DNA from 3 places in the Alteromonas sp. P256 genome. Region 3 is predicted to be linked to each of the others. Evidence: predicted binding sites of a transcription regulator. Region 3 holds the regulator's gene; each other region holds the start of a gene.

Region 1 (8,246 bases), on a different contig from region 3:
GTGGTCCTTGGCGACGAGCCTTTTCAATTTTCTCTAAATACGCTTTACGCGTTTCTTTGCTACGCTCAATAATGCGTTGCGTGACTTCGGCAATTTTTGGGTTCATTTCTTGTCTCCTATGGCGCCCACATCAAAGTAACCGGCGCTCTATTGACAACGGCTGTGATGGGCTTTTGCGCTTCGGTGGCGTTTTCAATAGCGTCGAGTAGTACTTGTTTTTTCTTCTCACCGGTAAGGTGCAAGAAAATATTTCTGCTATTGAGTAAAGCGGGTAACGTTAGTGAAATACGTTGATGAGGTGCTGTTGTAGGTTGAACAGCGATACACGTTCGTCCGCTGCTCATATCAAGGCCGTCATTAACTTGTTCTGAACATGGGAAAAGCGATGCAGTATGACCGTCTTCCCCCATACCCAAAATAAGTGCATCGAAAGGCTGAGACATGCTGGCTAAATTACGCTCAGCAACATTCACACCTTCGTTTGCATCTTCTACATCACTTTTTAATTCAACAAAGCGTGCGGCTGCGGCCTTATTTTGAATAAGGTTATTTTTAACTAAACTCGTATTGCTGGCGTCGTGATCTTCATTTACCCAACGTTCGTCGGCAAGAGTAACGTCTACTTTATCCCACTCAAGGTCGGTGTCGCTCAACTGCTTGAACAACGCTAGCGGCGTGCGACCACCGCTAACAATAAGCGAGGCACGGCCACGGGTTTTGATACCTGTTTTAAGGATACTAACTAAGTCTTCTGCAAACGCGCTGGTAAGCGCGTCTGGGTTGTCGAATGATAATGTAGTGAGTGCCATATTATTTCTTCTTTACCGTTTTGCTTTCGTACCAGCTGCGATTTGCACGCGCTAATAAACCGATGGAATCAACCGGGCCCCAAGTACCAGCCTGGTAAGGCTCTGGAGGCTCATTTGATGACTTCCATGCATCGAGTATTGAATCAACCCACGTCCACGCCTGCTCAATTTCATCGCGACGAACGAACAGCGCCTGATTACCTAGCATAACTTCAAGCAATAACTTTTCGTAAGCATCGGGAATGCGCTCATCAGCAAACGCTTCTGAAAAGCTTAGGTTAAGTTTTGACTTTTGAAGGTCCATAGAGCCCGAATTAGTTAAACCCGGTACCTTATTCATTACGGTAATTTCTACGCCTTCATCTGGCTGTAGACGGATAACTAACTTGTTTGGCGGTAGATTCTTAAAGCTGTCGCCGAATAAATTATGAGGCTGTCGTTTGAAGTAGATAACAACTTCACTCACCTTATTTGGCATGCGTTTACCAGTGCGCAGATAAAATGGAACTCCTGCCCAGCGCCAGTTATCTATTTCCGCTTTAATAGCAACGAAAGTTTCCGTTTTGCTTTGCGTGTTGGCACCCTCTTCTTCAAGGTATCCAGGTACTTCTTCACCTTTCACAAAACCCGATGTGTACTGACCGCGAACAATACTTTCATTTATATTAGTGGCATTGATAGGACGCAGCGCTTTAAGTACTTTTAGTTTTTCGTCACGAATACTGTCTGCATCAAGCGTCGTTGGTGGCTCCATGGCCACTAGGCTCAATATCTGCAGTAAATGGTTTTGCACCATATCGCGCATTTGACCGGCGTCATCAAAGTAACCCCAACGGCCTTCAATGCCCACAGACTCAGCCACTGAGATTTGCACATGGTCTATACAGTTATGATCCCAGTTTGTTGCGAATATTGAATTAGCAAAACGCAACGACACTAGGTTAAGTACCGTTTCTTTACCAAGGTAGTGGTCAATGCGGTAAATTTGCTTCTCGTCAAAATACTCTGCAACTTGTTCGTTGATTATTTTCGACGACTCAAGATCATGACCGATTGGCTTTTCAAGCACAACGCGTACGCTTGAATCAATAATTTTGCAGCTGTGCAAACCACGACAGATATCACCGTAAATAGCAGGCGGTGTTGCTAAATAACACACCATGGTGCGAGATGGGTCTACATGGTCGTCTAGCACACAGTAGCTGTCGACATTTTTCATATCAACACACGCGTAATGTAAGCGAGCGCGCATTCTTTCCCATGTAGCTTCACACAAATCTTGTTCGCCAAACTTAACTAAGTTTGTATGCACTTCTTCAATGTAATCTTCTAAAGACATATCATGGCGAGCAACACCCACAATAGTGGTTTCAGGGTGCATTAGATTCGCTTTTTCAAGCTGATAAAGTGATGGCAACAGCTTGCGTCGTGAAAGATCCCCAAGTGTACCGAAGAGTACAAAATCACAGGGTTCGTAGGAATTATCCATTACCATATTCGTCGACCTTTTAAATGTGGTTTTAAGTGCCGTGTTGGTTCTTTATTTACAACACTAACGACTATAATTACCGTATAGTTAACACCAAATGTAGTAAAATTACAACTTCTACAAGCTATACGATGAGATTCTTTACTTTTCGATGATATAGCCCCCTGTCTATTACCATTTACAGTACAAAAAATGTTAAAAAATTACATTTTTCTTGTCACAGCTTTCACATTGGGTACTATTAGGGTGTACCTTACAATAAACCGAGCCAATTACTTGCCGTATCTGTATGAACATTTTAGAAAAAATAACTCAAAACAAAGCTGCGTTTAGCAAATCAGAAAAGAAAGTTGCTGAGATTATACTTGCTAATCCTCAAACTGCCATCCATTCAAGTATAGCAACCTTAGCTAAAATGTCGGATGTCAGCGAGCCAACTGTGAATCGATTTTGCCGCAGACTAGATACTAAAGGCTTTCCGGACTTCAAACTCCATTTGGCGCAAAGTCTCGCAAACGGTACGCCCTACGTGAACCGTCATGTTGATGAAAACGACAGCCCAGACGAATACACCAACAAAATTTTCGAATCGACAATGGCTTCTCTGGAAGTAGCGAGACAGTCGATAGATGTCAATGTAGTCAATCGGGTTGTTGATTTACTTACTCAAGCACAGAAGATTTCTTTCTTTGGTCTTGGTGCATCGGCTTCTGTGGCTCACGATGCGTTGAACAAGTTTTTCAGGTTTAACGTGCCCGTTGTTTACTTTGAAGACATTTTGATGCAGCGCATGAGCTGTATGAATTGCTCTGCTGGAGACGTTGTGGTGTTGATAAGTCACACAGGTCGAACCAAAAGCTTAGTGGAAATTGCGCAAATATCGCGAATGAACGACGCCACTGTTGTTGGCATAACATCAGCTGATAGCCCACTGGCGCAGGAGTGCAGCTACGTATTATCGCTGGAAGTACCTGAAGATACCGACATGTACATGCCCATGGCATCGCGCATTGCACAACTGACCCTCATCGATGTACTTGCTACCGGATTTACGCTTCGCCGTGGCAATAAATTCAGAGAAAATCTAAAACGGGTGAAAGATACATTGCGTGGGTCTCGTTACGATAAAAGAGATGGCTAAGGGTTGCATCTCTTCCTTCACTCCTTCTTCTATCAATTATTTTCCATGCCCTTCTCTTTTACTTATACATTACTGACGCTTGCGTGTAAGCGTCAGTAACCTATACTCAAACTTTACTGCGACTATCAATCTGTTTCTCGCAAAATAGAGGAAAGTTAACGACAACTGGTCGAGCCAGTAGGGAGTTTTTCTTTCTTTCATTCACATTTTTGTCAAAATACTCTACTATTCTGTAATAAAATTACGTAAAGCGATTACAGCGCTCATTGAGTTGAAAGATCAGCTTTACCCATCTTTTCTATAAAAGAAGCAGCGACGGAATCCCATGACCAGAAGAACCAAAATTCTTGCCACATTAGGCCCCTCAACCGATTCACTTGAAAAAATTAAAGAACTTATTGCTGCTGGAGCAAACACGGTTCGCATGAACTTTTCTCACGGGCAAGCAGAAGATCACATCGAGCGCGCAAAACGTGTTCGTGAAGCAGCGAGAAGCCTTGGTAAATATGTAGCAATACTCGGTGATTTACAGGGGCCTAAAATTCGCGTAGCCCGATTCAAAGAAGGCGCTGTTAAATTACAGATTGGTGCAAAATTTGTACTAGACGCTGAGCTTGAGCGAGATGAAGGCACGGTTGACCACGTAGGCATAGACTACAAAGCACTACCTGATGATGTGTCAGCTGGCGATATTCTATTGCTCGACGATGGACGCATACAGTTGAAGGTAACAGGTGTAGAAGGTCGAAAGGTAATGACGGAAGTTACCGTTGGCGGCAAGCTGTCTAATAATAAAGGCATTAACCGCCAAGGCGGTGGTTTGTCAGCAGAGGCGTTAACAGAAAAAGACAAGCAAGATATAAGAACGGCAGCGCTCATTGGCGTAGACTACCTTGCTGTGTCGTTCCCACGCAGCGGCGCCGACCTTAATTACGCTCGTGAGCTTGCTGAAGCTGCTGGCTGCTATGCAAAAATTTGCGCCAAAGTAGAGCGCGCAGAGACCGTTGCGACAGATGACGCCATTACCGATATTATCAGCGCCTCTGACGCTGTCATGGTTGCCCGTGGCGATTTGGGTGTTGAAATAGGCGATGCAGAACTCGTTGGCGTTCAAAAGAAACTTATCGCTCGCTCACGTCAGCTCAATAAAGTGGTTATTACAGCCACTCAAATGATGGAGTCTATGATTGATAGCCCTATGCCCACTCGTGCAGAGGTTATGGATGTGGCCAACGCCGTATTAGATGGCACAGATGCAGTTATGCTGTCAGCTGAGACAGCGGCGGGTAGTTTTCCTATTGAAACTGTTCAAGCAATGGCACGTGTTTGCGAGGGAGCAGAGACTCACCCTAGCGTAAAAATTTCCAAGCATCGCATGGATCAACAGTTTTCATCGACCAGTGAATCTATAGCGCTATCTGCGGTTTATGCCGCGAATCACCTACCAAGCGTAAAAGCAATTGTAGGGTTGACAGAAAGCGGCACCACGCCAAAGTTAATGTCTCGAATTACAACATCACTGCCAATTATCGCCATGTCGCGCCACGAGAGCACGCTCAATGCAATGGCCCTTTATCGTGGTGTTAAGCCAGTATTCTTCGACTCATCAAACAGCGAGCCAGGCAAGCTTAAGCACGACGTTGTTGCATGTTTAAAAGAAAAAGGCTTAGTGGAAAGCGGGGATAGTATTATCTTGACCTATGGCGATGAAATGGAAAAAGTCGGCGCGACTAACACGCTTAAAATAGTAGATGTAGAATAACTAGAGTCATTAGCCTTAGACAAACATGCTTGAACTAATTGTGTTGAATAGGGTGCCGAGAAAAACTGCATTCAATTAGTATTGAGCACCTAGCTAACTATAAAAACGAAAAAAGGGGCGCAAGCCCCTTTCTTATCAGCATACTAAATAGTTAGTTCATCGCTGTGGTTGTTACAACCTCAAGATTGTTTTCAACATTTTTCACGTCAGAAGCATTCTTCGCAATCTCTACCGCAAGGTCTTCCTCAGCATCAGAATCTACGGTGCCCGTAAGCACAACATTCCCATTTTCGACGTCTACGTCGATGTCGAAGCCTGAAATATCAGAGTCCATCAGCAAACGTGTTTTAATCACCGTGGCGATTTTCGCATCTGTTAGTTCGCTTGTGCCTTCATCTACGCCGTCTTCAAGGTCGTCAGACATATCTGATGTCATTGAATCCATATCTTTATCTTCAATTACTGAAAGCTTGTTATCGACTGACATTACGCCGTCGATGTTAGCAACTAATTCTTCGGCGAGTTTTTTGTCCACCGAGTTATCTACTTTACCAGTTAAAATAACATCGCCATCTTTCACGTCGGTATTGATGTCAAAAGAATCTAGGTTACCATTGAACAGCAGCGTCGCTTCCGCTTTGCCATCAATCCATGCGTCTTTGGCACCTTTTTCCCATGCGTTATCTGAATGGCTGTCTGAATTCATATCACCTGCAACAGCAGCAGTAGACAATGATGTAGCAACAATAATAGATAGTATTGTACGTTTCATAACATTTCTCCTTTGTTGAAACTCACAAGAGATGTAGCCAAGTTCATGCCAACGAAATAAGCCACTGTTATATATACACTTTTTAAATAGCCAACCCAGCACAGGAAAGATATAGTTGCAAAGTTTGCGTACTTTTAAGCAATTTTTACTGATTCTCATTTAGATTAATGCTGTGATGATAAACTCAAGCACTTACAGCAGTAAGCATAAACTTAGAAAGATAAATAAGTGTTGGCTGTGTTAATTCAATTCTACAGATTGAAGTGAGGCGTTATAGCGTCTAGTACATCAAGTAGCCGAAGAATCTGTACATGAAGATAAGACTTTCACAACAGTAGTCAATGTTGAAGTAGGCTTCATCACAGTTGTACTGCTATGATGAAGCCAGTAGGGTAATTCATTAAACGCTTTTTTATGCGGGTGTTCTAACTTAAAGGGCACACATTTAGCATGTACAGTTGAGCATTTGCACTAATTACTAATTACATCACTTTGCATAGAACAGACATCGCTCACATTAGCCTTGAACGTATGTGAGTTACACGCAATTAATACGGATATTTAATGGACATTTTTCTTGTATCACTTTCGGTTTTTTTTATTGTAGTTAGCGCTGCGCCATTACTGCCATCATCACATTGGCTAGTAAGAGTCTGGGAATTTCCAAGGTTACAACTTGCGGTGTTAATTACTGCGGTACTTATCACCCTACTTTGCTATAAAAGTCTTTCGTTACCTTTTTGGCTGCTTGCCGCACTTGTCGCAGGGTTAGGCATTAGTTTACTGTATCAGGCTATTTGGATTTTTCCTTACACTGGGCTTTACCGCAAGGAAGTAATCCGCGATAGCAACCCCCAAAAGCAGCGTATGATAAGCATTCTTTCTAGTAACGTTTTTATGCCTAACAGCAATTATCAAAAGCTCATCGACCATATTAACAATAAACAACCCGACTTTGTGGTAACTCTGGAATCAAATGAAAAATGGGAGCGGGCGTTAAAGCCTATCGAAAAAGACTACCCTTATACGCAGTTTTGCGCCTTGGAAAATCTTTACGGTATGCATTTGTATAGCAAGTATGAATTTGAGGAGCACACGCTTCGTTTTTTAGTGGAAGATGATGTACCGTCGGTAAAAATAGCCATCAAGGTTGATGGTGAACGTGTCATTCTTCAGTTTCTTCATCCCAAACCACCTAGCCCTACAGAAAACGAATACGCTCGCCCAAGAGATATTGAACTTAATATAGTGGGACAAGAAGTGGCGCAAACGATAGAGCCAATTATCGTTGCGGGAGATTTAAATGATGTGGCATGGTCGCCCACTACTCGCAAGTTTAAAAAGATAAGCGGGCTTTTAGATCCAAGGGAGGGACGCGGCTTCTATAACACATTTCACGCTCACTACCCGCTGATAAAATGGCCGCTGGATCATATCTTTCATTCTTCACATTTTGCGCTGGTAGACCTAGAAAGGCTCTCAGATATTGGCTCAGATCATTACCCGCTTTATACCGAGCTTGTGCTTAAAGAAGCGAATGAATAGTAGGCTCAAATCGGTTACAAGGATTTAAGCCAAGCTCAAACCAGTTAATTCAAACCAAATAGTTCGCATACGAAAAAGCCCCCAATTTGGGGGCTTGATCATTACAACTGGTTAATGAAGTAACGTTGCGTGATGGCAGCACTTATGGGAAAGCGCTCCGAATTACATCTTATGACTTCGCTGAGGCCGACTTATTCGTGCACCACATAACGCTTTCACACGCATCTTCACGGCGTTTAAAATGTGCTAGTCCCACCAACTTACCTTCTCTCGGCCAAACTGCTTGTTTTAAAACTTCTCTATCTTCAACAGTAAGCTGTTCACTGCGAAGCTGAATTTCTACCGCTTTTTTGTTTGGTTTTATCAATGTGGGTATTGCATCCACAATTAATGATTTATCAACGCATATGTACTCACGTTTAACGGGGTCGCGAACAACGCCGATAACATTGTCATCGCTGATAATTGCAGGCCACCCCTCTGAAATTCGGCTCTGACCGAACATAATAAGTGTAAAGGCAACCAATACAAAAAGCGTTAGTCCAACAAACTGAGTACTCAGATCAGGGGCCACAATAACGATCACCGCAACCACCGCAGCAAAGAATATCCAACCGCCAAACACTCTGCGCATGGCGTTAGGTGAAATGCCTGAAATAACGTCTACAAGGCGTAGCGTTTGCTTGTCGTAGTGCCTAATTTCTACATAAGACTGGGATGACACAGAA
Region 2 (8,246 bases), on a different contig from region 3:
GTGGCAAGCTACGCATGCAGAGTTGTAAATATCTTCACCAGATTTTGCTCCGCCCGCGGCGGCAGTGTTGCCTTCAGCGGCAGCGCCTGCAACATGTACTCTGCCAAGTGGCTTAATACGCTCTGCAATTTCATCGTTACTCATTTCTTGCGCTTGCGCTGCAAAAATAGTTAGCGCCGTAGCAGCAACAGTTAACCAAGTCTTTAATTTCACATCTGTCTCCAGGCAATGATGAATTTGTTTAAAATATAACTGGCCAGATTATAACGGTAAATGGCGGCTGAACAACTATTAGAATCCAATTACCTATAAAAAGTAAGGATTTTTAACAATCGAACATCAATTAAATAGAAAGAAAAGAACAAACTAGTTGATGCCTGCCTATGGCCTAAGTATCATTACGGCGCGTTTGCTAATGTGTTTATTAACATTCATTAATTTCTGCAAACTTCATTTATAGCACCTGTAGCTCAGCTGGATAGAGTGTCGGCCTCCGAAGCCGAAGGTCGCGCGTTCGAATCGCGCCAGGTGCGCCATCCTCCCATACTCAATACCATCACTATCCAATCAACACACGCTTTTACATACGTTCAGCTATCAAATTTACAATATTAAAATTTTTTGTTATGTTATAACATTGTTTCGGGCGTTATATGAGTGGTCTGCGTTACCGGGCTATTTAATTTTGGGGGCACTACCATGCTTGCATTGAAAGAAAATAATACATGCTCTTGGAGCAGTGGACAGTCACCTATCGTACTTGGCGATATTATCTGCGATACAAAAAGCGTCACCATTTGGGAACGAGAGAAAAATGATGCTATCGTTCGCTACTTTGAAGAGGTTTTTACATCGTTAGGGTTAGGTATAAAAGGTGTTTTTGAGGTTAATACGCTTAAGCAGCTGCTAGATAATATGCTGCCTAAGCACGATGGCAAAGCTGACGTTATCGATGATGTTTATTTACTGACCGACATGCTCACATGTTTGTTCGATTGCAAAGAAGTGGGCCTTCGGTTAGTACCGCTTACCTCAGCAATGTGCCCTAGCTTTCATAAAGATAATATACCCGTACGCCTTGTAAACACGTACCTTGGAGCTGGAACTCAGTGGCTTCCGCTTGAACAACTGTGCTCAACGCCTTTTACTGAAAGTATGCAGCCCTTTTCTCAAACGAATTTTGGTATGTACTACAAAGACAACGACATTCAAACAATGAATGCGTTCGAGGTTGGTATGCTGAAGGGCGAAGCTTGGCATGAGTCGTTAGGGGCCGTGCATCGTTCATGTCCTGTTGCGAAAGGTGAAAAAAGAGTGTTGCTCACGTTAGATCCAATGTGAGCGTTTTATTAACACCAAAATCAGCACCAAAACCGCCTTTTGTTGGGAATATCGGCATGTTGTCTTCGTATCATTCCTACATAGTCGATGGGCCCTGAAAAATGAGCGCCCGCAACGAACTATTCCCATTTTCACTAAAATAACGCAGAAGTGATGAGATTCATCGTTAATCCTGTGCGAAGCGGTAAGTTTAGCCATAGGATATTGTCTGTCCAAATCCCTTGCCCTTAACACTATGGAGGTGATGTTGTGCATCATACTTTATCAACGCTTATTGTCTTCAGCTTACTGAGTACCCCTTTATTTGCTGCAATGAAAGAAGACGGTAATTCACCTTCAGTAGCTCCTGCTAAAGAAAAAAGCCCTCTTGAAGCAATAGTGCCCATTGAAACTTATCCCAATGGAAGCACACCAATGCCTCGCTTTTCTGTGGATGCTAACTGGCCTTCGCTGCCAGACACATGGTTGCTCGGGCAGGTAAGTGGATTATCCATTGATAAATACGACCACGTATGGATTTTGCAGCGTCCTAACTCCCTCGGTAAATTCGATACAGGCTTAGCTGCAACGCCAAAAACGGCGTTGTGCTGCGAGCCTGCACCTCACGTTATTCGTTTTACGCCACACGGTGAGGTAGCCACCGCATGGGGAGGTGCGTCGCATGCGCCCACAGTGGATGGCGTTAATCAATGGCCGGTAAATGTGCATGGTTTATATGTCGACCCTAACGATTCAGTCTGGATTGCCGGAAACGGTGAAGGCGATCACGTGGTGGCTAACTTCAATTTCGATGGCGAATTCATCCAGCAGCTTGGTGAGCGAGGAAAGACAGCCGGTAACGCCGATGATGTAACGCTAGGCAATCCGTCTGATGTTTTTTATGACCCCAATGCCGATGAGGTGGTTATTTCTGACGGCTATATTAATGCCCGCATGGTGGCTTTTGATACTAAAGACAAAAAAGCGGCACATATCTGGGGAGCTTACGGCAATAAGCCAACTGGCCCAACCCGTGAAGGCGCGTTTGATCAGTCTCAAGCAGCGCAGCCGCAGGCCCAGGGCGTCGATGTTGAAAACCCTCTGTTTGGCAACATTGTGCACTGCGTTAACCAGTCATCAGACGGCTTAATTTATGTCTGCGACAGACGCAACAATCGCGTTCAAATCTTTAAACGAGAGAAAAGTGGTGATATTTCGTTTGAACACAACCTCGTGGTAGCTGCACCTACTGGCGGCGTGGGTTCGGCAACCGACGTGGCATTTTCGCCTGATGAAACTTACCTCTACGTTGCCGACATGATGAATGGTCGCATATGGATTTATGAGCGCGAGTCGCTCACGCTTCTAGGTTCAATAGGTAGAAACGGTCGCTATCCAGGGCAATTCACATGGCTTCACAGTATTGATACCGATAGCGATGGTAACTTGTACACCACAGAAGTTAACACTGGCCGCCGAGTGCAAAAGTTGATTTTTGAGGGCGTAAAATAATGACGCTATTGTCAGCTGAAACGCTATGGCTGCTTATCGCCATGTTGTCAGCTGGCGCCTGTGCAGGCTTTACTGCCGGTCTTTTTGGTATTGGCGGAGGCTTTGTTGTTGTACCTGTTTTACTTGTCATTTTTAACAAGATGGGCGTGGCGGATAATGTTGCCGTGCACTTAGCCATTGGTACTTCGCTAGCTACCATTATCACTACCAGCCTGCGAGCCGCTCGTTCTCATTCAAAGCGCAACGCAGTAGATTTTACTGTAGTAAAAAGCTGGGCACCTTGGATTATATTGGGCGTAGTTGTGGGCTTAGTGATTGCCTCAGACGCCGACGCGTCGCTGTTAGTGGGTGTATTTGGTGCAGGTGTATTGCTGCTATCGGTACACTTTTTATTTCCCAATTGGCTGGCCCACAAGCGACTAAATAAAACCATGCCAGAGGGGCGTGCTAAAGCAACGCTTGCCACGTTTTTAGGTGGTATATCAGCACTGCTTGGCATTGGTGGCGGCACTATCACCGTGTTAACCATGACCTTATCTAACCGGCCTATCCATCAGGCCATAGGAACAGCCTCTGCTTTCGGCGCGCTAATAGCGATACCTGGCACACTGGGGTTTATTATTATCGGTTGGGGCAAAACGGGCTTACCGCTGGGTTCCTTGGGCTACGTGAATGCCATAGGTTGGGTTGCTATAAGCGCTATTTCCTTGCTTACCGCTCCGTTTGGTGCAAAGGTTGCGCACAACCTCAACCCCAATATGCTAAAACGCGCATTCGGCATATATCTCGTGATCACAGGCACTTTCATGCTGCAAAAGAGCGTGACATCCGTTTTTGTCAACTCAGTATGAAAAGAGGATTATTGTGTCTCAGCGAACAGCGGCAAATGCTAATTAACTTAGGCTTTCGAGCATGCGCTGTGCTAGCTCAGCTATACGTATATTTTGCTCCATTGCCGCAGATTGCAACTTTTTGTAAGCCTGGCTCTCGCTTAGTTTTCCCTGCTGCATCAATAGCAACTTTACTCTATCAATCGCTTTTTGCTCGTTAAGGGCTTGTTTGGCCCCATTTAGCTCGTTAGCAATATCCTGAATATGTTGCGCTTGTTGACGAATTAAGTCGTAAAACGACTTATGTGCAGAAAGTGATGTAGAGGTAATCCCCATCTCATTATGAGTGCCTTCCATTGAAAGTCCTTTAACGGTTTTATCGTAAATCATCGAAATAGGTGTATCGCCAGTTGGAGGGCTACTAATTGGAGGGCTATTATTTAAAGAAGCAATCAGAAGTTCGTTGTCACGCAACTCCTCCTGGGCTTGAGCAATTCTAAGTGTTGCTTTTTCTATCAGCCTATCGGTAATGTGTTCCTCTATGTCTTGCATCGCGTCAATTCGCAACGTGGCTATGTCATACCAAATTTCGCTGAGCTCAGCGGTGCAAGTGTCTGTATCGCCAAGCTCGCAAATCATTTTACGTAGTCGGCTCAGGTGTTGGGCATGGTCACTTTCTAGTTGTTGCTGCCACATAGAAAGTTCTGTGTCATCGGCAAATTTACTAAACGTCTCAAACGAGTGATTTTGTGAGTCTGTCAGTGCTGTAATTCGATCGCACAAAGATTGCTGGAAGTGGCTCGAAGAGAACCCAATTGCGCCACAAGCGCGCTCTTGTCCCGCATACTCTTTACCTTGAATAAAATTAAATAGCGCTACTAAAAGTCGAGTGATAGCAGGATCGTTTGCAACATCGGCGGCTTCAAAAATCACATCAATCAACGCGGCAATTAGGCGGCAAAATGCATTGGTCGATTCGGTTGGTGTGAGTTGCTGCAGCGCCACTTTGCTGCGTAAATCCTTAAGGTTATCAATACCTTGTAACGCAAATGTAATGGTAGTAACCAATCGCATGGTAAGTCCATTATCAGAATTAGATAGGTATAAAGCGTTAAGCAAGCTGCGAAGTGTTTTCTCACTCATCTCACTTGCGGTTTCTTGTTGTGCCCTTTGAGTGGCAAAACGTTCGCCTCGTGAACATAGAAATACATTGCTCATACCGCGCTCGCGCTGCAGTTGATGAATCATCTCCGTTACCGCTTTCACTATTTTGCAATTTGATGATAAGTGTCGCAGTGCCTGTATTTCTTGATGCTTGGCCAGCAAAAAGAATCGTTTTGTGATATCGCTGTGATTGCTCATCGTGAAGTATCCAGAAAAGAGATACATAGGATAAGCAAATGTTGTTCCCTTCAATCAAACTGCAAGGGATTCACATCGATATAATCTAATGTAAGTAGTTGGACGCTACTATTTGCTATCTTGCTCAAAAATAATGGACTGGTCACATAAGCAAGCAAAGGGATTGCACTACATCATGCTCCAAATTAGTGCGTTCTTTCTCGAGACAGGTGCAAACGATGAGGGGGATATCGAAGACGTTTATTCTTACCGTTGAGTAATTGTCTGTTATAGAAAGGAATTTCATTTAAAGATTTGTGCCTCAATATTGGCATCAATATTGTTTTACTTTTTATGAACAATGCAGATTGTTTAAGAACAATATTCGGATAAAGGCGTCCGCAACTTATTTTCTAGGAAATAAGAGCGGGCGCTTTTTTGTGCCTGACATTTAGGTAAAGAATGTTTCTAAGGAATTAATATCAATAGAAAAGGTGATCAAGCATGGCGTATTTACTTCCTTCTGAATTTGCAACCAAGATGGTTGATGCTGGCGAATCCAAAATATATATGTCTACCCGCGACACATTAATTCGCGCTTTTATGGCGGGGGCCATTTTGGCGTTAGCCGCGGTTTTTGCAATAACCATTGCGGTTCAAACAGGGGTGTTTTTAATTGGTGCAATACTCTTCCCTGTTGGTTTTTGTATGCTGTACCTCATGGGGTTTGACCTACTTACCGGTGTTTTTGTGCTTACTCCATTAGCCTGGTTGGCAAAACGACCTGGCGTGACATGGCCGCAGATTTTACGTAACTGGGGGTTGGTGTTTTTAGGTAATTTTGCAGGTGCGCTGAGCGTGGCATTTATGATGTCGTTTGTATTTACCATGGGCTACAACATTGATGGTGGTGCTATAGCGGCTAAGGTGGCAGGTATCGGTGAAGCGAGAACGTTAGGGTATGCAGAGCACGGCGTTGCAGGCTGGTTTTCTATTTTTATTCGCGGCATGTTGTGTAACTGGATGGTATCGCTTGGTGTTGTTGGTGCAATGATATCTACTCACGTAAGCGGTAAAGTGTTGGCGATGTGGATGCCTATCATGCTGTTCTTCTTCATGGGATTTGAGCATTCGGTGGTTAACATGTTTTTGTTTCCGTTCGGCTTAATTATGGGTGGCGAGTTCTCTGTGATGGATTACTTTATTTGGAATGAAATTCCTACCGCACTGGGTAATTTAGTGGGAGGCTTAGCGTTTACTGGTTTGACTATTTATTCTACGCATGTGCGCACTGCCCCTAAACGCGTTATCGCTACAGGTGCTAGCAATAAAACGGTACTTGCAGCAAAAGTGAATGACAAAGTATAAGCCGTGTTCACCCTTCGCCATGGTGCCTTTTCGAACAAGGGCACAAAACCGATTAATCAGGATCACCATTGTGTGGTGGTGCCTGATTTTTCGCCATCGGCAAATTTCGATGCTATCGCTGTTGTGTCTGATGGAATAAGTAGTAGTCAGGTTAGTCAGTATGCAAGCAACTTCGCCGTTGAAACGTTCGTTCGTGAATTCTCTCGAACAAGCAATGTGTGGTCTTTGTCGAGGGCGGCACAACACGTACTGCGTACCATAAACACCGAGCTTTACATAAAAAACCAACAAAGCCCTTATTTTGAAAACCTTGATAAAGGCTATGTCTGTACCTTTAGTGCAGTCATTTTGAAAGGACAGTCTGCGGTGTTACTGCATTGTGGTGATAGCAGCATCTATCACGTACACCGCGGTGAAGTAACGCCTTGCACCTGTCAACATCGAGAAGCCGGGGAGGGTAAACATACTTATTTAAGTAATGCCCTCGGTATTCGGCCTAACTTAAGCATTGATATGGCGATCCGAACGCTTGCGCCTAGCGATATATTTGTATTGATGACAGATGGCATAGCGGATACCTTGTCGCCAAAAACATGGTACGCAATTCATCAGCATAATACGCCTAGTATCGACTTGAGCGCACAGCATATAGCGCAAGCAGCACTGAATGCAGATTGTGACGATAACGTCACTGTAGTGCTGCTTGAGGTAATATCCATTGCTAATGAAGAGAAAGTACATTATGCCTCAAATGGCTTCCTTCCTTTTTTAGATACGCCCAAATCAAACGATGTCATAGACGATTGGACAATACAGCGGCAGTTATATACCAGTGAACGCAGTCTGGTTTTTCTTGCTAAGCATAACCTCCACAATCATCAGGCAGTGTTAAAAATTCCTGCAAAGTCAATGCATGAAAACGAAAGCTTTTTAGATGAAATGGTGAAAGAAGAGTGGGTTGGTGCGCGGGTCCAACATGATAATGTCCTTAAAAATTATACGTCCCCTTTTTTACGACATTACTTTTATATTGCCATGGCGTACACACCTGGAACAAGTTTACGCCAATATCGAGACGACGTTGGTAGTGTCTCTCTTTCAGAGGTTCGAGACTGGAGTGCGCAAATCGTTAGCGCCCTAACGGCACTGCATCGGCAAGAGGTGCTTCATCAAGATATTAAACCGGATAACATCATGGTTGATGAAAACGGTAAAATTACACTGGTAGACTTTGGTGCAGCGAGCATAGCGGGTTATCATGTTTCGCAAAGTGATGTGCAGCTTGGCATTCCTGGCGATCTATTGTTCACCGCTCCGGAATACTTTGTAGGGCTGTGGCCCGATGAAAGCGCTGATCAATTTTCTTTAGCAGTGGTCTTATATTTTTTATTAAGTGGTGAGTACCCCTTTAACAGTAACGTTGCCAAGAAGAGCAACTACTCAGGGCTACTTAAATTGCGCTATATCAGTCTGCTACAACGAAATGTTGCTGTCCCTATGTGGGTTGACGAAGCGCTGAAACGGGCTTGTCATCCTAAAGCGTCGAAACGCTATCCGAGCTTGTCTGAATTTCTATACGACTTAAATCACCCTAATCCGTCTTACCGTAAAAGCTTGCCCCTGATGGAGCAACATCCAGTGCGGGCATGGCAAACCGTGTCTGGCGTATTGCTGGTATTGCTCATTGTTATGTTTGTTGTTCATTATACTTAGCGAGCGGCTCCAGCTACGTACAGGCAGTGAGTTATTCAGTACTACGCTAATGCACCATAAATTATCTTTTTTGCTTTCTAATGGTGCGATATCGCTGGGTCTACGCCAAAGCTATATGGCTAAGTCTTTGTAATATAGTGATGAAAAGCATTGGCACTATAC
Region 3 (8,246 bases):
AATCATGGCGACTTGGGAATGCTCAGTAAAAACGATGTGCTTGTAGCCATTTCAAATTCAGGCGAAACCGGCGAGTTAGTGAATTTGCTGCCGGTTGTAAAACGTCTTGGCGTTAAAGTCATCGCCATGACCAACAGTGTTTCCAGTACGCTAGGTCAGTACGCCGATGTAGTACTGAACATCAGTGTGGAACAGGAAGCCTGCTCCTTAGGATTAGCGCCAACTACAAGCACTACCGCTACATTAGTGATGGGCGATGCCCTATCGGTGGCATTACTCGACAAGAAAGGATTTACCTCCGACGACTTTGCGCTATCACACCCAGGGGGCTCCCTTGGGCGAAAACTACTGTTAAAAGTCAGTGATATTATGTTGACCGGCAGTGATATTCCGCTAATAGCACCCACAGCAACCGTTGCCCAAGCGCTACTTGAAATATCGCAAAAAGGCTTAGGCATGACCGGTATTGTGAATGAATCCGGTAAGCTAACGGGCGTATTCACCGACGGCGACCTTCGCCGTATTCTTGATGCTAGGGTTGACCTTCATGAGGCAACCGTGAGTGACGTAATGACCCAAGGCGGCAAAACAACCTCAGCCGACCAACTTGCCGTTGAAGCGCTTAATGTTATGGAGAGTTTTAAAATAAGTGCATTGATGGTGCTTGACGATAATGACCATCCAGTCGGCGCGTTTAATATGCATATGCTATTAAAAGCAGGAGTACTGTAAATGAACAAGAAACAGGACACGACAACCACGCTGTACACCGAACTCAATACGGACTTATTTGATGCACTAGCCAATATTAAACTGTTGGTGTGTGATGTTGACGGTGTTTTTTCAGACGGACGGATTTATCTTGGAAATGACGGTGAGGAATTAAAAGCCTTTCACACTCGCGACGGGTACGGCGTTAAAGCACTTGTCAGTCATAACATTGATGTTGCGGTGATTACCGGTAGACGCTCAGCTATTGTTGACAACAGAATGAAGGCACTACAGGTAGCGCATATTATTCAAGGCGAAGAGAACAAGTTCGACGCGTTAAAACAGCTTATGGGCCGCCTTGAATTATCACCTGAACACGTCGCCGCTGTTGGTGATGATATGCCTGATACCGGCATGTTTAAACACGCGAGCGTTAAAATAGCCGTTGCCGACTCACACCCCTATGTTGTGAAACAAGCAAATTGGATCACCACCCTACCGGGCGGTTATGGCGCAGTGAGAGAGATAAGTGACACGATTTTGCAGGCGCAAGGCGTAAGCAACGGTATCTTCGGGGCCAGCGTATGAATCAATTCGGTTTCAACCGTCTTGGCATAAGTATTTCGGCGCTATTTATTTTAGCCATGCTGATGTACATTCCTACCTGGATGGAGGAAGGCCCAGTATTAGAAACGTCTGAAGGACTGGATGCGTTAAAGCCTGCTTATAAAGCCAAAAACTTAACCACAACCCTTTATAACAATGAAGGGCAACTGAACCATAAAGTTTTCGCTTCTTCCATGGAGCATTACGACCAGCTTGGCTTTGTTTCTTTCGACCGGCCAAACTACACTCTCTATACGAATGATGCAGGTTCACCGTGGGTCGTGACAGCGCAAGAGGGAACCTTGTATAACAATGAATTAATACAATTAGAAAACAATGTGACAATTGAAAACCAAAGTCAGGACGACTTTGTAAAGTCAATTACCACTGAATACATTCAAATTAATTTGAATAACAAGCAGATGACGTCAGATCAACCCGTAGAAATACGCGGCATGCAATATGTTATTCAAAGTAACGGATTCAACGCAAACCTGCGCACCCAAAATTATGAGCTTATCGACCATGTACAAACTACGTATTCTCCTAGCAACTAGTGCGCTGCTAGTGCTATGCACTAGCCCTGCATTAAGTAATGAAAATGATTTTACGCTGCCTATCGAGATTGGCTCTAACTCCCAGTTCATCGATGGTAAAAATAAGACAGCGCTATATAAAAACAACGTACTTATTACTCAAGGTTCGCTTATCATCGAGGCTGACGAAGTTGAAGTTATTGCCTCACAAGGAAGCGGCCGCGAGATTTTTGTTGCTCGTGGAAACCCGGCCAGCTATTCGCAAGAACTTGAAGACGGTAACCCTGTATCTGCAAGGGCGAACGAGATACGGTATGAAGTGGCTAAGCGCACTATTTCTCTTACCGGAAACGCAGAACTTAAACAGGATACAAGCCAAGTTAAAGGCAACAGCATTACCTTTGATATGATCACCGAACAACTGCTAGCCACAGGTGGTGCTGATGATGCTAGTGGACGCGTTACTACCGTATTTACGCCTGAGTCTATTCGCAAAGCGAACGACGAGACCAGCGAAAATGATAACGGTAACGATAATGACGGTAGCAATGGTGACGGCAACAACGACGGCAAAAGCGAGCAGTAACGATGGCAACTCTTAGTGCAAAGAACCTTGCTAAGGCATACAAATCACGACAGGTAGTGATTGATGTTAGCCTGTCAGTCTCTACCGGGCAAATTGTTGGGTTGTTGGGGCCTAACGGCGCCGGCAAAACCACAACCTTTTACATGATTGTAGGGTTGGTTCCCTCAGATAAAGGCCAAATATCTATTGATGATAATGAATTAACTCATCAGCCTATGCATGAGCGTGCAAGAGGCGGTATTGGCTATTTACCACAAGAAGCGTCCATTTTTCGAAAGCTCACTGTGCATGAAAATATTATGGCGATTTTACAAACCAGAAAGGATTTAAATTCACAGCAGCAGGAAGAAGAAGCCGATGCGCTACTTGATGAATTTAATATCAACCATATACGTAATAGTATGGGCATGAGTCTTTCCGGTGGAGAACGTCGCCGAGTAGAAATAGCACGAGCATTAGCAGCAAAACCTGAATTTATTTTGCTTGATGAACCTTTTGCTGGTGTTGATCCCATATCAGTTAATGATATAAAGAAGATAATACAGCACTTGCGCGACAGAGGGTTGGGTATACTCATTACCGACCACAACGTTCGAGAAACATTGGATGTCTGTGAAAAGGCGTACATCGTAAGTCATGGTGAACTTATTGCGCAAGGAACGGCGGAACAGGTTTTAAGTAATCAAAAAGTAAGGGATGTATACCTAGGCGAACAATTCAGGCTATAGTTATTGTGTGTAACCTAATTGTCATTTTTCATAAGCGCTCAGGTATATTCACTCAAGAGCATTAAAATAAGATATAGATGAAACCATCTTTACAGTTAAAATTTAGTCAACAACTAACGATGACTCCACAGTTGCAGCAGGCAATCAAGCTGCTGCAGCTGTCTACACTCGATCTTCAACAGGAGATTCAGGAGGCCCTCGACTCAAACCCTCTGTTAGAAGTAGAAGAAGGTAATGACGAGCCTCAGGCAGAAAAAAACAATATGGATAATGACGATAGCCAAATCGAAGCTACCGCGTCAGCGTCCAGCGACACACTAGAGTCGGGTGATGCTTTAGAAAAGAACGACTTACCCGATGAACTGCCAATTGATAGCACCTGGGACGAATATTACTCAGCCTCTTCAGCGCCTGCGCCTGGCCCGTCAAATAACGATGATGACCACGTTTTCCAAGGCGAAACCACTGACGACATTCAAACTCATCTGCTTTGGCAGATGCGTTTAACTCCTTTTTCTGATATCGACAGAGCTATCGCTGTTGCCATTATCGACTCGATTGACGAGTCCGGTTATTTAACCGCTACGCTAGATGAGATATTAGAAGCGGTAAATTTTGAAGATATCGAAACAGAAAATGTTGAAGAAGAAATCGAATTAGATGAAGTTGAGTGTGTACTGAAACGCATTCAAATGTTTGACCCTATCGGTTCTGGCTCTCGCTCTCCGCAAGAGTGTTTAATGGTGCAGCTGCGCCAGTTTGCTGACGACACGCCTTGGTTAGATGAAGCGAGAAGACTCATTGAGGACTATTCTGACCTGCTCAGTAGCAAAGATTATAGAACCCTTATGCGCAAGAGCCGCTTGAAGGAAGATGAACTGCGCGAGGCAATGCGTTTACTTCAAACCTTGAATCCTCGCCCAGGTAGTGCTTTAGTTACTAAAGAGCCTGAGTATGTTATTCCAGATGTATCGGTGGCGAAGAAAAACGGTCGCTGGACTGTTGAACTCAACCCCGACAGCTTGCCTAAGCTAGGTGTAAATCAGCAATACGCAGCAATGAGTCGAAAGGCGAAGAACAGCAGTGACTCTCAGTTTATTCGTTCTCATATGCAAGAAGCTAAATGGTTTATAAAGAGTTTAGAGTCTAGAAACGATACTTTAATGAAAGTAGCTAACTGTATCGTTCAGCAGCAAATGGGATTTTTTGAGCACGGACCAGAAATGATGAAACCAATGGTGCTCAATGATGTCGCAGAAATGGTGGATATGCACGAATCCACAATATCGCGAGTAACGACTCAGAAGTATATGCATACGCCGCGCGGTATTTACGAATTGAAGTATTTCTTTTCTAGTCATGTAGCAACCGAGTCTGGCGGCGAGTGTTCGTCAACGGCTATTCGTGCGTTAATAAAGAAATTGGTAGCAGCAGAAACGCCAAGCAAACCATTAAGCGATAGCAAAATTGCTTTATTGTTGGCAGAGCAAGGCATAAAAGTCGCTCGGCGGACAATAGCAAAATACCGGGAGTCTTTATCGATACCCCCGTCTAACCAACGCAAAAGCCTTATCTAAAGGCGTTATATTAAAAAGGAAGACGAAATATGCAAATCAACCTAACTGGTCATCATGTGGAAATCACCGATTCTTTGCGTAATTATGTCGATACGAAGTTTAGTAAACTTGAGCGTCACTTTGATCACATTTCTAATGTGCATGTCATCCTGAACGTAGAAAAAATAAATCAAAAAGCAGAAGCTACGATGCACTTAAGTGGTGCCGAAGTATTTGCATCCTCAGAAAATACCGATATGTATGCAGCGATTGACAGCATGGTCGATAAACTCGACAGGCAGGTGATCAAGCATAAGGAAAAACTGAAAAAGCATTAATAGATAATTAAGTATGGATATTAAAGCCATCGTAAGCCTGGACCGCACCGAGTGTGCGGTTCAGTGCAATAGCAAGAAGCGAATATTAGAGATCATTTCCGATATTGCTGCCCAAGACAATACCGACATTGACCAAGTCACCGTGTTGAATAGTCTTCTATCTAGAGAGCGGATGGGCAGTACAGGAATAGGTAACGGTATAGCGCTCCCTCATGGTCGTTTAGCGGGTTTAGAACACGTTATGGCCATTATTGTAACCTGCATTCCAGCGATTAATTTTGACGCTCTCGATGAAAAGCCTGTCGATATATTTTTTGCACTGCTAGTGCCTGAAGAACAGACAGAGGGACATTTACAAACCTTAGCGACAGTGGCTGGTAAGCTGAGCGACAAAGACACTGTCAAAGCAATACGAAGAGCCAAAACCAACGAAGATATTTTTTCAGCACTTGGCATCTAAAGACAGTTTCAAAAGATACATTGACGTTTTCGTCATTTTTTTGTTTAGGGAGAAATATCGGTGAAGCTGATCATTATCAGTGGTCGTTCAGGCTCAGGAAAGTCGGTGGCATTAAGAGCACTGGAAGATTTGGGCTACTATTGTGTCGATAACATTCCCGTCAATTTGCTACCAACGCTCACCCATACTGTTGTGGATGAATACGATCAGGTAGCGGTGAGTATCGACGTACGCAATTTACCAAAGAATCCCAACGATTTGGTAGAAATATTAGACTACCTTCCCTCATCTTGGTCGATGACGATTGTTTACATTGACGCCAGTGACGACGTGTTAGTAAAGCGCTTTAGCGAAACTAGACGTTTACACCCTCTAGCAAAATTGAATAAATCGCTCTCTGAGGCCATAAAGGCAGAATCAACGTTGCTTGGGCCTATTGTTGAGCGTGCTGACCTCTACTTAGACACCGATAAGCTTACTATACATCAGCTGGCCGAAATTATTCGCGAGCGGATTTTAGGTAAAAAGAGTTCTCGGTTAGTGTTGGTGTTTGAATCTTTTGGCTTTAAGCATGGTATACCGAAAGACGCCGACTATGTATTTGATGCTCGTTTCTTACCGAACCCTCACTGGGAGCCTGATTTGCGGCATTTGACGGGTTTAGATGCACCTGTAGAAGTATTTCTTGGCTCACAACCTGTGGTAACTAAATTTGTATGGCAAATCCAAAACTTAATGACCACATGGCTGCCTCATCTCGAGCGAAATAATAGAAGCTATGTCACGGTAGCCATTGGCTGTACGGGTGGTCAGCATCGGTCTGTCTATATTGCGCAGACGTTGTCAAAAACATTCGGTGAAATTCATCCGGATGTGCAGATTCGTCACAGAGAGCTAAATTAATCACTCGCAATCATAAAAAAGAGCGTAAATACTAGTGACCATTGAGAAAACACTCACCATCGTCAATAAACTTGGCCTTCACGCAAGAGCGGCAACCCAACTGGTGCAGCTAGCTAATCAATTTGATGCCAAAATAATTCTTGAAAAAGGCGATAAACAGGCCGACGCGAACAGTGTACTTGGATTGATGATGCTTGAAAGCCATCAGGGTGAGCAAGTTAACGTGATTGTTGAAGGCGATGATGCAGAGGACGCCTTAGCCGCTATTGAAACACTCATTGAAGGACGCTTTAACGAAGACGAGTAATCTCGTAGACCTTCCCATAGGCTCCCTCTTTTCTGGCCGCTGGCTAAGCGTTTATATGAGCGCAGATATAAGCGTTTACGTAAAGGCTTATATAACCGATGATATAACTGCCGACACGACAGCCAACACTTAAAAACTCATTCTAAAACAATGTATTTATCATGACACTGCTAGGGTAAATACGCTATTCTATAAGCTCAATCTATTTGGTCATTGTCTACGGCGTGAAATACGCTTTCTTTGGGCACACTCTTGGTTAGGAATTGCTTTTCATGGCAGAAGCTCTCGTTTCTAAATATGTACAAACTCAATTGCGAACGCTCAACAATGCGCTGAGTAACGGCCAGTTTGTGTCGGTTAGAAAGCTCCTTCTTGAACTTCCGCCTTCCGACGTAGCCCACATTTTAGAGTCTAGCCCTAGCCGCACTCGTGACGAGCTATGGGAGTTGATTGACGGCGACTTTCACGGCGATATTTTAGAGGAACTGTCCGACGATGTTCGTAACGGCATAATTACTAAAATGCTGCCTGCAAATGTGGTGGACGCGCTTGAAGAAATGGACACCGATGACCTGGCAGAGACCCTAAGCAGCCTGCCAGAAACGGTCCTCCTCGACATCCTAGACTCCATGGATGCACAAGACCGGTTGCGCGCCGAACAAGCACTATCTTATGGTGAAGAAACTGCCGGCTTCATCATGAATACCGACACTATCACCCTGCGTCCCGACGTTACTATTGATGTGGTATTGCGTTATATCCGCCTCAAGGGCGAGCTCCCAGAAAACACCGATACCTTTTATGTGGTCAATCGCACCGATAACCTCGTGGGTATCGTACCAGTAACACGGCTTCTAACCGCAGACACTAGCGACAAAGTCGCTGATGTGATGGATGAAGAGTCAGAAGCTATTCCGGTTAACATGCCAGACGATGAAGTAGCGAGCCTATTTGAACGCTATAACTGGCTCTCGGCACCTGTTGTTGATGAAAATAATCGCCTCGTCGGGCGAATTACTATTGATGACGTGGTTGATATTATTCGCGAAGACGCCGAACACTCCATGATGAGTATGGCGGGTCTAGACGACGATGAAGATACGTTTGCCCCTGTTATGCAAAGTACCAAGAGACGTTCAGTGTGGCTAGCGGTGAACCTAGCCACGGCATTGATGGCAGCAATGGTGAGCGACTTATTTGAAGCCACATTAAGCGCTTTAGCTGTACTCGCTATTTTAAACACCATTGTACCAAGCATGGGTGGTGTGGCAGGTAACCAAACCCTGACTCTTGTTATACGCGGTATGGCGCTGGGCCATGTCAATGCAAACAACTCCCGCTGGCTGATTAGTAAAGAGATTGCCATTGGTGTACTAAACGGCGTCATTTGGGCGGTATTAATAGCCTCTGTCATCGCACTGTGGAAACAAGACTATATGCTGGGCGTCATCATTGCATTTGCGATGCTTGTTAACATGATTGCGGCTGCATTAGCCGGCGCAACGCTGCCTATGA

The links. Region 3 encodes sigma-54, which starts transcription at its own class of promoters, with help from an activator protein. Its sites were predicted from a motif close to GTTGGCACGNNNNTNGNNT; they were not measured.
Region 1: the regulator sigma-54 is predicted to act here: its motif matches at 6,008-6,026, upstream of V7R39_RS13120 (BON domain-containing protein).
Region 2: the regulator sigma-54 is predicted to act here: its motif matches at 5,331-5,349, upstream of V7R39_RS09450 (formate/nitrite transporter family protein).

Annotation. Positions count from the first base shown of each region.
Region 1 covers NZ_JAZETM010000008.1:128,651-136,896, reverse strand. The annotation lists gene edd (phosphogluconate dehydratase) at 1-106, opposite strand, end outside; gene pgl (6-phosphogluconolactonase) at 117-809, opposite strand; gene zwf (glucose-6-phosphate dehydrogenase) at 811-2,304, opposite strand; gene V7R39_RS13130 (MurR/RpiR family transcriptional regulator) at 2,588-3,439, shown strand; gene pyk (pyruvate kinase) at 3,765-5,201, shown strand; gene V7R39_RS13120 (BON domain-containing protein) at 5,353-5,973, opposite strand; gene V7R39_RS13115 (endonuclease/exonuclease/phosphatase family protein) at 6,538-7,518, shown strand; gene V7R39_RS13110 (hypothetical protein) at 7,688-8,242, opposite strand.
Region 2 covers NZ_JAZETM010000005.1:43,528-51,773, forward strand. The annotation lists gene V7R39_RS09420 (c-type cytochrome) at 1-213, opposite strand, end outside; tRNA gene V7R39_RS09425 (tRNA-Arg) at 460-536, shown strand; gene V7R39_RS09430 (DUF1826 domain-containing protein) at 700-1,341, shown strand; gene V7R39_RS09435 (hypothetical protein) at 1,591-2,832, shown strand; gene V7R39_RS09440 (sulfite exporter TauE/SafE family protein) at 2,832-3,683, shown strand; gene V7R39_RS09445 (nitrate- and nitrite sensing domain-containing protein) at 3,726-5,024, opposite strand; gene V7R39_RS09450 (formate/nitrite transporter family protein) at 5,508-6,371, shown strand; gene V7R39_RS09455 (bifunctional protein-serine/threonine kinase/phosphatase) at 6,375-8,084, shown strand.
Region 3 covers NZ_JAZETM010000001.1:549,658-557,903, forward strand. The annotation lists gene V7R39_RS02395 (KpsF/GutQ family sugar-phosphate isomerase) at 1-732, shown strand, start outside; gene kdsC (3-deoxy-manno-octulosonate-8-phosphatase KdsC) at 733-1,299, shown strand; gene lptC (LPS export ABC transporter periplasmic protein LptC) at 1,296-1,874, shown strand; gene lptA (lipopolysaccharide transport periplasmic protein LptA) at 1,843-2,439, shown strand; gene lptB (LPS export ABC transporter ATP-binding protein) at 2,442-3,167, shown strand; gene V7R39_RS02420 (RNA polymerase factor sigma-54) at 3,245-4,744, shown strand; gene hpf (ribosome hibernation promoting factor) at 4,774-5,061, shown strand; gene ptsN (PTS IIA-like nitrogen regulatory protein PtsN) at 5,075-5,521, shown strand; gene rapZ (RNase adapter RapZ) at 5,582-6,424, shown strand; gene V7R39_RS02440 (HPr family phosphocarrier protein) at 6,459-6,731, shown strand; gene mgtE (magnesium transporter) at 7,004-8,246, shown strand, end outside.